DNA from 4 places in the Solibacillus sp. FSL K6-1126 genome. Region 1 is predicted to be linked to each of the others. Evidence: riboswitches for the same ligand, from Rfam matches in the RefSeq annotation. Region 1 holds a riboswitch; each other region holds the start of a gene.
What was found. Region 1 has a riboswitch for S-adenosylmethionine ahead of MHH44_RS16050 (methionine ABC transporter ATP-binding protein). Riboswitches for the same ligand answer to the same signal wherever they lie in the genome.
Positions count from the first base shown of each region.

Region 2: it holds a riboswitch for S-adenosylmethionine, as region 1 does, so the genes downstream of both, metA (homoserine O-acetyltransferase MetA) here and MHH44_RS16050 (methionine ABC transporter ATP-binding protein) in region 1, are expected to answer to the same signal.
Region 3: it holds a riboswitch for S-adenosylmethionine, as region 1 does, so the genes downstream of both, MHH44_RS19330 (bifunctional homocysteine S-methyltransferase/methylenetetrahydrofolate reductase) here and MHH44_RS16050 (methionine ABC transporter ATP-binding protein) in region 1, are expected to answer to the same signal.
Region 4: it holds a riboswitch for S-adenosylmethionine, as region 1 does, so the genes downstream of both, MHH44_RS02340 (O-acetylhomoserine aminocarboxypropyltransferase/cysteine synthase family protein) here and MHH44_RS16050 (methionine ABC transporter ATP-binding protein) in region 1, are expected to answer to the same signal.

Region 1 is NZ_JBBOPD010000001.1:3,208,510-3,212,726, reverse strand. It holds gene MHH44_RS16075 (acyl-CoA dehydrogenase family protein) at 1-375, shown strand, start outside; gene MHH44_RS16070 (arsenate reductase family protein) at 699-1,055, shown strand; gene gcvH (glycine cleavage system protein GcvH) at 1,136-1,516, shown strand; gene MHH44_RS16060 (toprim domain-containing protein) at 1,606-1,932, shown strand; gene MHH44_RS16055 (thioredoxin family protein) at 1,940-2,242, shown strand; SAM riboswitch class I at 2,304-2,406, shown strand; gene MHH44_RS16050 (methionine ABC transporter ATP-binding protein) at 2,552-3,580, shown strand; gene MHH44_RS16045 (methionine ABC transporter permease) at 3,573-4,217, shown strand, end outside.
Region 2 is NZ_JBBOPD010000001.1:2,053,839-2,058,055, reverse strand. It holds gene MHH44_RS10080 (YitT family protein) at 1-144, shown strand, start outside; gene MHH44_RS10075 (ABC transporter ATP-binding protein) at 268-1,038, shown strand; gene metA (homoserine O-acetyltransferase MetA) at 1,090-2,031, opposite strand; SAM riboswitch class I at 2,190-2,297, opposite strand; gene MHH44_RS10065 (nucleoside-diphosphate sugar epimerase) at 2,370-3,113, opposite strand; gene MHH44_RS10060 (AAA domain-containing protein) at 3,129-4,217, opposite strand, start outside.
Region 3 is NZ_JBBOPD010000001.1:3,883,007-3,887,223, forward strand. It holds gene metH (methionine synthase) at 1-694, opposite strand, end outside; gene MHH44_RS19330 (bifunctional homocysteine S-methyltransferase/methylenetetrahydrofolate reductase) at 687-2,531, opposite strand; SAM riboswitch class I at 2,634-2,731, opposite strand; gene hemG (protoporphyrinogen oxidase) at 2,818-4,203, opposite strand.
Region 4 is NZ_JBBOPD010000001.1:479,483-483,699, reverse strand. It holds gene MHH44_RS02345 (hypothetical protein) at 415-813, opposite strand; gene MHH44_RS02340 (O-acetylhomoserine aminocarboxypropyltransferase/cysteine synthase family protein) at 1,003-2,307, opposite strand; SAM riboswitch class I at 2,424-2,538, opposite strand; gene nfsA (oxygen-insensitive NADPH nitroreductase) at 2,785-3,519, shown strand; gene MHH44_RS02330 (hypothetical protein) at 3,762-4,217, opposite strand, start outside.

The DNA.
Region 1 (4,217 bases):
GCAGCAGGTGCAGCAGCACAACGCTACGGTGCAAAACTGGATGCCGAGCAGGAGCTGTTAGTGAACATCGCGAACATTGCAAACCAATTATACGCAATGGAATCTGCAGTAATCCGTACACAAAAAGCAATCGAGCGTGACGGAGAAGAAAAAGCAGCACAAAAAATCCTTTACACTCAAATTTTCTGTCAGGAAGCATTCGCAGAAATCGAAAAAGAAGCAAAAGAAACATTGATCGCTTCAGTTGAAGGTGACGATGCACGTATGATTTTATCGGCTTTACGTAAATTAACGCGTAACAACCCTTACAACTTAATTCCGAAAAAACGTGAAGCTTCAGTGAAATTAATTGAAGCAGAAAAGTATGTAGTTTAATAAAATACTATAGTCGGGTGCATGACACTGCACCCGATTTTTCTATGTTGTTCTAATATAATGTAAAATGTTCTAATATATTTTTACATGATCTAATATATCTCGGAAGTTCTAATATAAGTTTCCTTTCTTCTAATATGACCGCCAAAGTTTCAAATAAACGAAACCATTCTTCTAAAATACGACCAGCATGTTCTAATATCGGCACAAATCTTCTAATAAAACCCATATTCATAAAAACGCCAATAATACGAACACATTTTTGATTTGTCCTTCTATATCCGTTACAATATAGGAAAATCCAGGGCAAAAGGAGTACTTACATGACAGTAAAATTCATTCAATATCCAAAATGTACAACGTGTAAAAAAGCGCAAAAGTGGCTAGATGAGCAAGGTGTGGACTATGAAAATATTCATATCGTAGAACAGACACCATCTAAAGAGGAGATTAAAGCAATTTATGAAGCAAGTGGAGTGCCATTAAAGAAATTCTTCAATACGTCCGGTATGAAATATCGGGAATTAGGTCTTAAAGATAAATTAGCGACAATGTCCGAGGATGAGCAATTAGAGCTATTGGCATCAGATGGTATGTTAATTAAGCGACCGATCGTAACAGATGGAAAAAAATTAACTTTAGGATTTAAGGAGTCTGACTTCTTAGAAACTTGGAAATAAACAGTTATTCACATTGTATTTCCGAACGAAATATGGCAAAATGAACTTGAATGTACTACATATAACATGGAGGTTTTCGAATGAGCACACCAAAAGAATTACGTTATTCAAAAGAGCATGAGTGGGTAAAAATAGAAGACGGTAAGGCAACAATCGGTATTACGGATTTCGCACAATCTGAATTAGGTGATATCGTATTCGTAGAATTACCTGAAGTAGGCGATGAGATTTCAAAGGATCAGCCATTCGGTAGTGTAGAGTCTGTAAAAACAGTTTCTGAACTATATGCACCACTTTCTGGTAAAGTAGTTGCAATCAACGAAGAATTACTGGACAACCCAGAATACGTTAATGAATCTCCATACGGAAATGCATGGATGGTTACTGTTGAGTTAACAAGTGAAGCGGAAGTTGAAGAATTATTAGACGCAGATGCTTACACTGCATTAATCGAACAATAATATGAAACACTAAAGCCTTCTATAGTAAGGTTTTAGTGTTTTTTTGTTATTCTATACATAAAGGTGACTTTGAAAGGAAGCGTGTACGTATGGGAAAATGCCTTGTTGTCGAAGGACGTGCCGATAAGTTGAGATTAATCCCGATTTTAGCAGAGGACGTGACAATTATTTGTACAAATGGCACAATAAGCGAAGTCAATTTGATTGATTTATTAGAAGGTTATGAGCAAGATGAAATTATCACTATGTTTGATGCAGATAAAAACGGTGAAAAGTTACGTAAACTGATGAACCGTGCATATCCTGAAGCACAACAGCTAATCATACCTCACGAATATATTGAAGTAGAAAAAACACCTACTAAAATCTTAAGGGATATTTTACTACGAGCAAAATTTTTAGTAAAAGAAGGATGACAGTATAATGGAACAATGGACGCAACAGCAATGGGAACAAAACGTACAACAATATGATCAGACAGCATTTTTCCTATATACGCCTATGTGCGGCACATGTGAAGTATCGGAAAAAATGTTGGAAGTAATTGAGAAATTACTACCAGATCTCCCGCTTGGTATGGCAAATATCAATTATTTAGGGGATTTACCTTATGAACTGAAAATTGAAAGTGTACCTTGTTTAATCGTTTCAGACAACGGAGAACTAACGAATAAAATTTATGCATTTAAATCCGTACCGTTTTTGTATGAAATATTAAAAAAGTAATTGACGTAGTCACTTTGTCGTGATAAAGTAACATTCATAATAATAAAACTTAATAACGTTGCTCTTATAAAGAGAGGTGGAGGGAAGTGCCCTATGAAGCCCGGCAACCAGCGATTACGCAAAGGTGCCAATTCACACAAAGTGTAAACTTTGAAAGATGAGAGAACGGTTTACCGTATAAATGTATGTGAAACCTTTCTACTTGTCTTGGTAGAAAGGTTTTTTTCATTCAGCGGATGTTTTGGATGAAAAAAGAACATGATTTTGAAATAGCAGGAAGGTTATTTCAATTTAGAAGGAGTACAACCGATGATTGATATACAAAATATTACAAAAGTGTATAACACGAAAAATGGTAAGCTTACGGCAGTTGATAATGTAAGCCTATCGATCAACAAAGGAGAAATATACGGTATTATCGGCTACAGTGGTGCCGGTAAAAGTACAATGATTCGCCTATTGAACGGTTTGGAAAAGCCAACGACAGGTTCTGTCATTGTAGGTGGTCAGGATATTGCAAAAGCTTCCGGGGCTAAATTACGAGAAGCACGTCAAAAAATAAGTATGATTTTCCAGCACTTCAATTTACTTTGGTCACGTACCGTTGAAGAAAACATCGCATTTCCACTTGAAATAGCAGGTGTTTCAAAAGCTGATCGTGAAAAACGAGTAGAAGAGTTAATTGAACTTGTTGGTTTAAAAGGAAGAGGGAAAGCGTATCCTTCTCAACTTTCAGGCGGTCAAAAGCAGCGTGTTGGCATTGCCCGTGCGTTGGCAAATAATCCGGAAGTGCTTTTATGTGATGAAGCGACTTCAGCACTTGATCCTGAAACAACGGATTCAATTTTGGAATTGCTGCTTGATATTAATAAAAACATCGGACTTACAATTGTACTCATTACACATGAAATGCATGTTATCCGTAAAATCTGTAACAGAGTAGCTGTTATGGAAGCCGGAAAAGTAGTGGAACAGGGAGATGTATTACAAGTGTTCCAACATCCGCAAGCACCGATTACGAAAAACTTCGTGTCGCAAGCTTCTGGTGAAACACAGGAAACGCAAGCATCACTGGAACAGATTTTAGCCAATTATCCAGAAGGCAAAATCGCTAAATTAACATTTGCAGCGGCAACGACAGAACAGCCTGTCATCTCACAAATGATTAAGCAATTTGACGTAGTTGTTAATATAGTGCATGGCAAAATCTCAAATACAACGGGCGGTTCGTTTGGTACATTGTTTATTCATATCGATGGCGAGCCAAAAGCAGTCGCGGAAGCATTAAGCTTTTTAGCGAAGCAAGAAATTCAGGCGGAGGTGATTGAGCATGTTTAATCAATTATTTCCAAACGTAGATTGGGGTAAAATGCTCGAAGCAACATATGAAACAATTTATATGACGGCTGTTGCGACAGTCATCACATTTATACTAGGACTTCTAATTGGTATTGTCTTATTTTTAACGAGCGACAACCAATTATGGGCAAATAAAATTGTACACTTTTTGACAGGGTCACTTGTGAATATTTTCCGCTCGATTCCATTTATCGTCTTGATCATTTTATTAATTCCATTTACGAAGTTTTTACTTGGAACCATCCGTGGTGCCAATGCAGCATTACCTGCGCTTATTATCGGTGCAGCACCGTTTTATGCGCGCATGGTGTTAATTGCATTAAGAGAGATTGATAAAGGTGTTATAGAAGCGGCTCGCTCAATGGGAGCGAAAACTTCTACGATTATTTGGAAAGTGCTGATTCCGGAAAGCTTACCGGCATTAATTTCAGGTATTACTGTTACAGCTGTCGCTTTAGTAGGGTATACAGCAATGGCCGGCATCATTGGTGCGGGTGGTTTAGGAAACCTGGCATTCCTTGATGGTTTCCAGCGTAACCGAACAGATGTGACTTTAATGGCAACTGTATTGATTTTAGTTGTCGTATTCATCATCCAATATATTGGGGATTTCATC
Region 2 (4,217 bases), 1.2 Mb from region 1:
GTATTAGGTTTTGTATTGGGCGGACCTGTTGGAATCGGTACTGTATTTATGGCGTTCGGCTTAGGGCCTGTCGTACAATGGGCGCTCAAATGGAACGGAAAGCTGTTCCACCGCGCAGCAGGTGTCGAAAGTGTTGTTATATAAATAATGAGGAGAGCAAGCATTATGCGTTTGCTTTCTTTTTTTCGCTCGAATTGTTACAATTTTCAAAAAATACTTCCGTTCAATTGGAAAAGAGTGCATAGTAGAAAGTGGAGGTGTTTTTAAATGATACATATTGAAAATATCCATTTATATCGCAATGATAAAAAGATTTTAAATGATTTAAGCTGGCATGTACAAAAAGGACAGCATTGGGCGATTTTAGGGTTAAACGGATCCGGTAAAACAACCTTACTAAAAGTAATTAACGGCTATATTTGGCCAAATGAAGGAAAAGTCCAGGTGCTCGGTGAAATCTACGGCAAGACGTATATACCGAAGCTTCGAACGCGGATCGGCTGGGTGAGCAATGCGATGATCGATAACTTCAATTGGCAGGATAATGCGATTGAAATCGTGCTCAGCGGGAAGTTCGGTGCCCTTCGTCTATTTAACGATGTGACGGAAGAAGAAATTGATCATGCCGTTTCTATTATGAAACATTTTCACTGTGATCATTTAGCGAATAAATCATTTGAGCATTTGTCACAAGGTGAACGGCAGCGTGTTCAAATCGCCAGGGCCATTATGGCAGATCCAGAAATTTTAATACTGGATGAGCCGTGCGGGGGCCTGGACCTGATTGAACGGGAAAACTTGCTGCAAACGATTGAACAGATTGCAGAAGCGGAAAACGCCCCTACCCTCATTTATGTTACACACCATGTAGAAGAAATTCTCCCTTGTTTTAGCCATGTGCTTCTGATGAAAGACGGAAAAAATGTGGAAGCAAGTGCACGGGAAGTTGTTTTAACGGACGAATTATTAAGCGATTTCTTCGGGCGGGAAATCAGTTTGCAGATAGAACGCGAACGTGCCTGGGTTGCAATAAAATAAAATCGAACCAGCCGGAGTCCACCTCCTGCTGGTTCATTTCATTTACACAAATTAAATATGATATTCAATATTTTCATCGACGTAATGCCATTCATACGGTGTTTCTTGGTATACGTAATAGTTCAGCCAGTTGTAGAACAACAGATGCGAATGGGCACGCCAAACATTTTTCGGTCTTTGTAGCGGGTCGTTATTCGGGAAATAGTTGACCGGCATTTCCGTATTGTCCGGGTCCTTTTCTCTATCGCGGAAGTACTCATCGGATAGTGTCGTTGCATCATATTCCAGATGCCCGGTAATCATAATATGTTTATTGTTTTTCGATTGAACAATAAACACCCCTGCGTCATCCGAATAGCTTAGAAGACGCAAGTCAGGATGTGCCCGCACTTCATCAATCGAAACCGACGTATGACGTGAATGCGGTGCCACATACTCATCGCTGAAGCCCCGCACTAAATCTACTGTTAAATCCGTAATCACATGGGAATAGACACCGGAGCATTTTTTCGGCAATTCGAACTTTCCAATACCAAAATGATGGTACAGGGCAGCTTGGGCGCCCCAACATATATACATGATCGAAGTGACATGTTCATTTGCCCAATCCATAACATGCGTGATTTCATTCCAGTAGCCTACCTCTTCAAAATCCATTTTCTCTACTGGCGCACCGGTAATGATCAGTCCATCAAAACGACGGTGCTTTACTTGGTCGAATGTTCGGTAAAATGTATCTAAATGTGATTTGGAAACATTTTTTGATTCGTATGTAGCCGTGTTTAAAAATGTCACATCTACCTGTAACGGTGTATTCCCGAGTAAACGCAGCAATTGCAGCTCGGTTTTTTCTTTTTCAGGCATTAAATTAAACACTAAAATATTTAACGGTCGAATTTGTTGCGTTTTCGCACGGTCTTCCTCCATAACGAAAATCTTCTCTTTTCTAAGCAGCTCTCCCGCCGGTAAATGTTTCGGGATATTAATCGGCATTCCACTTTCCCCCTCATAAACTTTTTCAACAATCTTTTAATAATCTTGTGGTTTTCAGGCAATGCATTGTTTTACGTTTGAAACAAACTGTTTCAGAACAATATAAAAAGCCCCTCTCATTCCAGCAAAAACAGAAATGAGAGGGGCCTTTTTACCCGTTCTTATCTGCCAAGGTTGACACCTTGCTGGAAGTAGCACCTTTCTAGTTGAACTAGAGGTTGCTGAAGCATCATAAGGCCAAGTCCCTCCGCTTCTCTTGATAAGACTATTAAATTGTCATTAGTGTATCATGTACTTTATAATTTTGCAATAATTCTAAAAATATTATTTCACACTTACTAAAGCTGCTCTTTTTCTATATTGAATAACATTGTCTCCAGCTGTTCATCCCATACACATGTCAATGTATTGTATACCCGCACAAAATGTCTGTTTTCCTTTTGATCGAAAAGCAAAAAACATAGGACCGGTATATCATTAATCTGGATCGATTCCGTCGAAACAACACTTGTAATATAATGCGGTACTTCATCTTCCGCAACCGGTTGTTCGGATAGTTGCTGCTGAATGAATTCAATCAGCACCGCTTCTTCAATTGCTTCGATTTCTTCCGTTTCGATTGTCGGGAAAGGCTCCGGAAACTCCTCCAAATCCGCAAATTCCTCCAGATCACCATCCAGTGGCTGCTCATGGATCGGGCTGTATTGAATAAAATAACTTGTTTCTTCAAGCTCCTCTTCAAAAATGCCCGATTCCAGCTGTGCCTTACCCTTAGCGGTAAGTGCAAATTCCTGTTCCTTCACAATCATACCCAGTCGTAACATTTTATTCGTCAAATCATGAATAAATAACGGTTCCACTAACAAAATTTCGGCTAATAACTCAACATTTTTCAGCTTTGCCTTCTCAAAAGAAATGAGCATCATCTTCATTAAAATATCCATCGCATTGCGCATCACCGGATGATATTTTACTTCCAATGTGTGAATCGGAATGGCATATTGCATTTGCTTTTTTATTTCAATGGACGGGTTTTGGATGAGTTCTTTCTGCAGCTGTAAAACTGTAATTTGTAAATCCATTCAATCCCCCTGTTTCTACACAGCATAATAGCCGTCTTGCTCTTTTACTGTCGTTAATACATGGGCATACATATCCCGTGTTTTCGCGCTTTTAGGCCGCTTTGTGAACATTTCAGTACTGCCGATCATGATCAGCAGTTCCCTTGCGCGGGATAATGCAACATTAAGGCGGCGGTAATCTTTCGCAAACCCGATTTCTCCGCGCTCATTGTCATGGTTCCGCACCATGCTGACGATAATCACATCCATCTCCATCCCTTGGAATTTATCGACTGATCCTGTACGGATGTGTAAATGCGGTACACTGATTTCCTGTTCAATCAAACGGTTGATGCGTTTTACTTGCTCAGCGTAGAAAGAAATAACGCCAACCGATTTTAATGCGTCCTGCGGAATCAATCCTTGTGCTTTCGCTTGTTCTGTCGCTGCATTCAATTCAAGCAGCTGCTGTTTAATTTGATCCAGCTCAGCCAAATTGAATAGACTCGAACCTTCCTTCATACGCTCTTCAAAATACGGCTTTTTGTTCGGAATATCGAGCCATAGTAAATGGTGTTTCCGCGTAATTTTGGATGTTTCAAGGAAATGGTCACGTACAGCATCTGAATCCTCTAACCCGCATTGCAGCTGTTCGGATTCATTTTCGTAAAACGGTGTGATAGTTGACATAATATTTTTATGCATACGATATTGAAGTGCGAGCATTGTTTTGTTTTGTGACGGCAGATTGTTATAAAGACGCTCGAACAATGATTCTTCCAGTAACTTTTCAAGCTCCCGTTTTTCTTCAAATGTTGTACTTTCCTTCACAACTTGCTCCAATGTCTCTTCAAACGTCGCATCCCCGACAAGTGGCGGCAGCTGGTGATGATCCCCAACTAAAATGATTTTGGCACCTTTTAACATCGGCAGTAACAGTTCAGGTGGTGTTGCTTTCGAAACTTCGTCAATAATGACAACATCAAATGTCGGATAGTTGTCCATAAACTCTTTATTTGCTGAAGCAACACATGTTGTTCCGATGACATTGGCGTGTTTCACATACAGTTTGCGGATTTCCTCCAAGTCATGGGCATTGGCATTTTTCAATAAGCCGTGCCATTC
Region 3 (4,217 bases), 670 kb from region 1:
CCGGACCTGTTGCACAGTTCAGTCCGACAGACAACGGCTTAATATGCTCAATAGAAATATAAAATGCTTCAATTGATTGCCCGGCAAGCGTTGTTCCCATTGGCTCAATTGTTCCTGAAATCATGACAGGCAGCTCTTTGCCAAGTTCCTCAAATGCACGGTGAATGGCAATCGTTCCTGCTTTAACATTAAGCATATCCTGGGAAGTTTCCATTAAGAGCAAATCCGCTCCCGCTTCAATTAGTGCTTTTGCCTGGATATAAAAGTTTTCTTCCAGCTCTTCAAATGTTATACCGCCTGTTACCGACAATGTTTTAGTCGTTGGCCCGATTGCACCTGCGACAAAGCGCGGCCATTCTGGTGTCGAAAACTCTTTTGCAGCCTCTAGTGCAATTTCAACCGCCCGCTTATTAATTTCAACTGCCTTGTCACCTAAGTCATATTCATCCAACACGAGTGGTGTTCCACCAAACGTATTGGTACAAATAATATCAGCGCCTGCAGCTAAATAGGCACGATGAATTTTACTCAATACATCAGGTCTTGTCAGTACCAGGTTTTCATTACAACCGTCTAAGTCTTCTCCGCCAAAATCTTCATATGTTAGGTTTTCTGCCTGAAGCATCGTCCCCATGGCACCATCGATGATAAGTATTCTTTTTTGTAATTGCTCATGAATCGGGTGATTATACATTCGACTGAACTCCTTTACTTTCCACATCATATTGTTTTACATAGTCCATTAATTCCAGCGTCATATCATAGCGTAAAAACGGTGTAATTAAATAAATACCGTTAAAGTATTCACATGCTGTATCGAGCAGCTCTTTAGCAATCGCGATTCCTTCTGCTGTCGATGCTTCCTTGTCATCCCCACAGGCAGCCATGCGCGCAAGTACTTCATCGGACAGTTTAATGCCCGGTACTTCATGATGTAAAAATTCCGCGCTGCGTGAAGATGTTAGTGGCATAATCCCGATATAAATCGGTGTTTCCAAATGCTTCGTCGCCTCATAGATTTCGATAATCTTTTCTTTCGTATAAACCGGCTGTGAAATAAAGTAATCTGCTCCATGCTCGATTTTCTTTTCTAAACGGGCTACAGCACGGTCCAGTACACGAACATTCGGATTAAAGGCAGCGGCTACCGAGAAATTTGCCTGTTTACGCAGCGATTTCCCAGTAAAAGAACCACCTTTATTTAACTGCTTAATTAGAGAAATCAGTTCCATTGATGAAACATCATATACGCTCGTCGCCCCCGGGAAATCCCCTACTTTTGTCGGGTCCCCTGTCACGACAAGAATATCATGAAGTTCCAGTGCATCAAGTCCCATTAAATGTGACTGAAGCCCAATTAAATTTCGGTCACGGCATGTCAAATGCGGCAATGAACGAATTCCTTGCTCTTTTAAAATCGCAGCCATCGCGATATTACTGATGCGCGGTGAAGCAAGTGAGTTATCAGCCATCATAATGACATCGGCTCCTGCTTTAGATAACTGTTTTGCCCCTTCTACAAATCCGTCAATTTCCAGATGACGTGGCGTATCCAGTTCCACTATAACTGAACGTTCACGTTTTGCTTTTTCGTGGAGCGGCTCCTGTTTACGTGGCTCCGGAATTCGGACAAATTGTGTATGGCCGGGTTTTTCTTCTTTTGTTTCAATTGGCTGCATATTCGCCAAACGTTTTTTTACGGCTGCAATATGCTTCGGTGTCGTCCCGCAGCATCCGCCAATTAAACGGACACCTTGGTTTACGAGTTCAACTGCTGCACGTGCGAAATAATCGGTTTCCGACTCATAAACTACTCGACCATCTTCAATGTCCAATAATGATGCATTCGGATAAGCTGATAAAAAAGCTTTATTCGGTAAATTAACCCCTTCAAATGCCTGAATTGTATGGAAAGGACCTAATCGGCAGTTACTCCCAACAATATCTGCACCTAACCTTTCCAAGTCTTGAAACGCTTCATTTAACGTCATTAAATTTTGAAGGACACCCGGTTCCTGCATCGTCACTTGAGCAATGATCGGCAAATCGGTCATCGAACGTAATAGATGGACACAATGCGATAATTCTTCAAAATCGTAATACGTTTCCAATAAAAATCCATCCGGTTCACCTGCTAGTAATACTTCCGCCTGTTCTTGGAACGCAGCTAAAATTTCATCTAATGTTGCATCACTTTTACGAATTCCCCGAATACCACCGATTGTTGCCAGAACATATTGCCCATCCAGGGAAGCTGCCCGCTTTGCGATCTTTAACGCTGCTTCATTAAACTCCTTCACACGACTTTCATAGCCATAACGTGCAAGCTTAATACGGTTAGCTCCATATGTATTGGTCTGAATAATATCTGCACCTGCCGCAATATATTCACTATGAATTTTCTCTATAATATCAGGACGGGCAATATTCATTTCTTCATGGCAATAATCCAACCCATATGAATAAAGAAGTGTCCCGATTGCTCCGTCGGCTGTTAAAACCCGTGTTTGTAATTCTTCAAGTAAACCCATTGCCTTCACTCCATCATTTACAGTATTTTCAGTATTTTAACGATACAAAAAAGCCTTCTTTCATTAAAGAAAAGAAGGCATAGTAGTTATCGACTTAATCCCTTCTCATCTTCTGGCATTCGCCACTGGATTTAGCACCTGACTTAATGTTGGTTGCTGAAGTTTCATCGGGCCAGTCCCTCGACTTCTCTTGATAAGAAATAATATGAATTTTTGAAATATTTAAATGAATCATAACGTTATCTAATACGTCCGTCAATACCCTTTAGCTGAATGAAGTATTTCTTTACATAATTCGACTAATAATGTGTTCAGCTGTTTTTTTGCCGTTTTGAATACAAGCACCGATTCCTACTCCGAAATAGGCACATCCCGCTAATAGAACATTCGGGTAATCCGTTGCCAGTTGCTGTATAACTTTTGATAAGGCTTCATTATGCGCCAAATCATAGCGCGGCATTTGGTCAATCCACTTTGTTACATTAATGACAGTTGGATCCGCTTCAACACCTAAGCTGAGACGAATGTCTTCCAATGCAACTTTTGTCAGTTCTTCATCTGACATGGCTGCCAACTCTTCATAGCGCGGATTAATATCTTTATAAAACAAGCGAACGAGTAAATTGCCTTCTGCTGACGTATGCTTCCATTTACGGCTCGTCCATGTCGATGCATTACAAACTAAATCACTATTATGCGAAACGATAAAGCCGGTACCATCAGCCGGTAATATATCGTCCGGTACATCAAAGCCAACATACATCGTTAAAGTAGATGCCGTCGTGAACTTTTTCAGCTGTTCCTCTAATGAATCATCCTGTATTACATGACGTACCGTCTCATTTGGAACGGCCAGTACAACAATATCTGCCAATATTATTTCATCTTCCAGCACGACTTCATATTGCTCACCTTTTTTTAGAATTTGCTTTGTTACTGTCTTTCTCATGAATTCAACTTCCGGCAGCTGTTCTTCTATACGATTGATTAATGCTGATAAACCCGGACGGAAAGAAATAAACTTCTTATTCGCAGCTTTTTCGAATTGCTCGCGATGTGCCTCGAAGCCTTTAATAATCGATCCGTAGTTGTTTTTATAATCCACTAAATACGGCAATGTAGATGCCAGGCTTAATTGATATAAATCGCCTGAATAAACTCCTGCCAATACTGGGGCAATTTGCTTTCGAACAATTTCTTCACCTAAAAAATATTCTAAAAACGTACCGATAGAGCTTTCTTTAGTAAATTTAGTATTCGGGATTTCTAAATCTTGAAGGGCCCTCTTCTTTCCTTCTTCTGAAATTAACGTACTCGACATGAGCGATTCTACACTCATCGGAATACCGAATGTCGAACCTGCCGGAATAGCATACAGCTCGCTATTCGTATGAATGTAGGAAATACCTGTTTCGTTATAGACAAGCTCTGATTCAAAATTAAGCTCCTTAACAAGCTCCAATACCCCTGAATGGCGTGCTACAATTGAATCAGCCCCTGTTTCCATAATAAAACCTTTATCGTATTCGGAATGAATTTTTCCGCCTAAATATGCGTTCTTTTCAATCAGTATTAACCGTGCTTCCACGTTTTGCTCATGCATTTTATTTTTCAGATAATGCATCGTACATAGCCCGGTAATTCCTCCACCTACAACTACTACTGTTTTCATATCCATTCTCTCCT
Region 4 (4,217 bases), 2.7 Mb from region 1:
GTTGAGAGAGTTTTGTTATGTTCTAATATATTCAGAAATCGTCTAATATATTTTGAAATGTTCTAATAAAATTGCGATCTTCTAATATAACCGGTTAATGTTCTAAAATGGGGTCGCAATCTGCTAATATCCACACTCAATTTGCGAATATCGCTCACACTTCTTCTAATATCGCTCATCATTGTTCTAATAAATCGCAAACACCGGTTTCAACAACCATTTCCTGCCCGGAAAATAAGCGTACCCAACCTTCAAATTCACCCAAATTCTAATAACATCGACATTTCTTCTAATATCCCCAAAATTTCTTCTAATAATCGTTTTCATACTTCTAATAAACCATATACACCGTGTAAAAAAATCACCAAATAAAAAAACACTAGCAAGGGGGCTCGCTAGTGTTCCGGAATTATTTTATACTGCCACGTTTATATCATTATATGCCCGTAAACGATAGGCAGTTAAAATCTTGGTCATGACGATTTCCTCTTTTGCCGAGAAGTCAGGGACCGCGTATGGGCGCTCTACTAACTGAAATTCCCCATATTTTAAGAACCACTCTCTAGCTGGCGATAAAATATGGGCTGTACCATGAATTTTGTATTCCTCGGCAACTTCTTTTATAACATAACCCGCTGTGGCAAGATCGTGAGCTTGTTCTGAGAAAGCACTGTGTCCGAAAACATGCTGCCACATTGTATTCACATCCGCCAAAATTTGCTGGATCGCACAAGCGTTCACAAATTCCTTTACGTCATTTAGTTCATAAATAATATAGGCTGCAACGTTTTGTGCACTGTATACTTTCCCCATGTTGAACAACTCCTTTTCTTCCAATGATGCTGCAACATCACTTTAAATTTTTCCGGTTGGTAATATAATTATCCCAATTGTATTACTAGGTATTTAATTTGTCAATAAAACTTATAAAAATAGTAGGGATTAATTTTCTAAAAATTGCTTAGCTTTTCGAATGGGAAAAGCTAAGCCTTTTTTAAAGCATTATGCGTTTGTTTCTACTCCAATTTCCGCTGCAACTTTCGCTAATGCCTGCTCTAAATCCGCGATAATATCTTCCGCTGCTTCTAACCCGATCGATAAGCGAATGAGCTCTTCCGATACGCCGGCAGTTTTTAATTCTTCCGCAGATAACTGTTGGTGTGTTGTGCTCGCAGGATGAATAATTAATGAACGGGCATCGCCAACGTTCGCTACATGTGAGAACAATTCCACGTTATCGATTACTTGGCGGCCAGCTTCACGTCCGCCTTTAATTCCGAACGTAATGATTGATCCGAAGCCGTTTTTCAAATACTTTTTCGCTAAATCATGTGTCGCAAAATCTTCAAAGCCGTTGTAATTCACGTACTCCACAAATGGGTGGTTTCTTAAATACTCTGCAACTTTCTGTGTATTTTCATTGTGTCGGACAATACGCAAATGAAGCGTTTCAAGTCCTTGCAGGAAATTAAATGCCGCGTCAGCAGATAATGTTGGACCAAAATCACGCAATAGTTGAACACGAAGCTTTGTCGCAAATGCAGCGCCTGCTGTGTCAATTCCGTATCTTAGACCGTGGTATGAAGTATCGGGTTCTGTAAACCCTGGATGTCTTCCTTGTGTCCAGTCGAATTTACCGGCATCAACGACAATCCCGCCGATCGTCGTTCCATGACCGCCAATCCATTTTGTTGCAGAATGAATGACAACATCCGCGCCGAATTCAATCGGATTACTTCCATATGGGGAAGCAAATGTGCTGTCGATTAATAAAGGAAGACCATTGTCATGAGCGATGTTTGCTACCGCTTCAATATCCAGTACTTTCAAGCTTGGATTTCCGATAATTTCTGCGAAGATTGCCTTCGTTTTATCAGTGATTGCCGCTTGGAAATTCTCAGGATTTGATTCATCTACGAATTTTACTGTAATGCCGTAGCGAGGCAATGTTGTCGCGAATAAATTATATGTCCCACCGTAAAGTGAACCTGCCGCTACAATTTCATCCCCTGCACCGGCTACGTTTAAAATAGAAAATGCTACTGCTGCTGCGCCAGATGAAAGCCCTACTGCAGCTGTGCCCCCTTCTAATAAAGCAACCCGTTCCTCAAATGCCCCGACTGTCGGGTTCATAATTCTTGAATAAATATTGCCTGTTTCCTGTAATGCAAATAGACGTTGCGCATGAGCTGTGTCATTAAATGCATAGGCCGTTGTACGGTAAACCGGAACTGCAATTGCTCCTGTTTCCGGGTCTGGCTTTTGACCCCCGTGTAATAATAATGTTTCTGGTCTTAAATTTGTCATTTTAATACCCCCAAAAATTTAATCGATGGTGAAATCGGTGTTTTTGAGGAGGATTTTTTAAATGAAAAAAACCCTCTTCAGTTAAGAAGAGGGTTGCGCATGAGCAAGTTTGCCTCCTCTTATCTTTCAAAATGATTGTCCATTTTGTAGGATTTAGCACCTTAGTCAGTTCATCACTTACTGGTTGCCGGGCATCTCAGGGCCTATTCCCTCCGCCGCTCTTGATAAGAGTTATGTGATTTGTGTTCCATCGTTGAGTCTCAGTATAAAACATACTAATCCGATATGTCAACACAAAAAAATTAAAATTTTCAGATTTCTATTCTGATTACTCTTATCTGTATTTAACGATATGCAAAAATTTCCTCCCTATGAATTGAATAGACGCTTATAATCGACTTCAACTAAAATATTGACTAAAATAAGCTTGAAGGATATACCATTAAGATTTTTATTACATAAAAGGGAGATGTTCACGTGAATACAAAAGAATTATTACGCAGTCACACATCTGTTCGCAAATATACAGGTGAGGAAATTTCAAAAGAAACTGTCATCGATTTAATCGAAACAGCACAAATGGCGGCAAGCTCGCATTTTGTGCAGGCATACAGTGTTATCTGGGTAACGGATGAAGAAAAGAAAACTAAACTGGGTGAACTGTCTAAAAACGAATTCCAATTCAAAACAGCTGGTGCCTCTTTCTTATTTTGCGTAGATTTCAAACGTTTGCAGGTAGCTGGTCAAAAGCACGGAGTCGATATTTCTGCTGACACGGCTGAAAACGTGCTTGTAGGTGTAGCAGATGTTGCATTATTTGCGCAAAACTTTGTTATTGCAGCAGAATCAATGGGTTATGGCATTTGCTATATTGGCGGTGCCCGTACAAATCCTAAGGAAATTAGCGAGCTGTTCAATTTACCGGAATATGTTTTCCCGCTATTTGCGATGACGATTGGTACACCGACAAAACGCAATGAAACAAAACCACGTTTACCAGTAGCTGCGGTATTGCATGAAAATGGCTATGATCTTGATCAATACGATACGCTTCTAGATGAGTATGATGGCATTATGGAAGACTATTACAGCAGCCGATCTTCAAATCAAAAGACGGCAACATGGACGAAGCAAATGGCTGATTACTTAGTAGAACAAAATCGTCCACATATGAAAGAGTTTCTCGCTTCACAAGGTTTCACTTGGAAGTAGGCTTATAAACCAAAAATGCTATTTTTCTCTATGAGAAAAATAGCATTTTTTGCTGAGCGTTAAAAATTGATTTCCATTCCGGGACGCTTTCCGCGGGCACGGCCTGAGCCTGTAGTCTCAGGCGTCGTGCTGTTCCCGCCGGAGTCGCCCTACATTCCAATCAATTTTACAAAGTATCCGTTTCTTAATAAGGGTTTTCTTCTTATCCAGCGGTACTTCTACTTCTGCCCAAATTGCTTTATTTATTTCAATCCTTCAATTTGCAATGCTTTCACAGGCTGGAAATCTTCCCCTGTTTTCGCATACGTAATGGTCGCCTGATCGCCTTCTTGTAAGTAAATTGCAAACGGTGCAACTTCTGTAGAAACAATGAAGTTTTCACCTGTATTTGCCAGGAATGATACGATCGTGAAATCACCTACACGCTCTTTATAAACACGCACAACTTTTACCGTCGCCTTTGCTTCTTCAGCATTTGAAGTACCGTCTACCGTACTTCCGCCACGACTTAGCGCTGTTTTATAAAGTCTTAACGCTTCATTTGGTGTTGTACCATACGCCGAAATTTCAGGATTTGCTGCTGACACGATAAAGTAATTTTGCAGGAATCCGTTCGCATCGAGTACAGCTGACAGCCAACTCGCTTCACCGTAGAAGTTGTAAAGGATCGGCATTTCACCTTCCCATTCTTTTTCGAT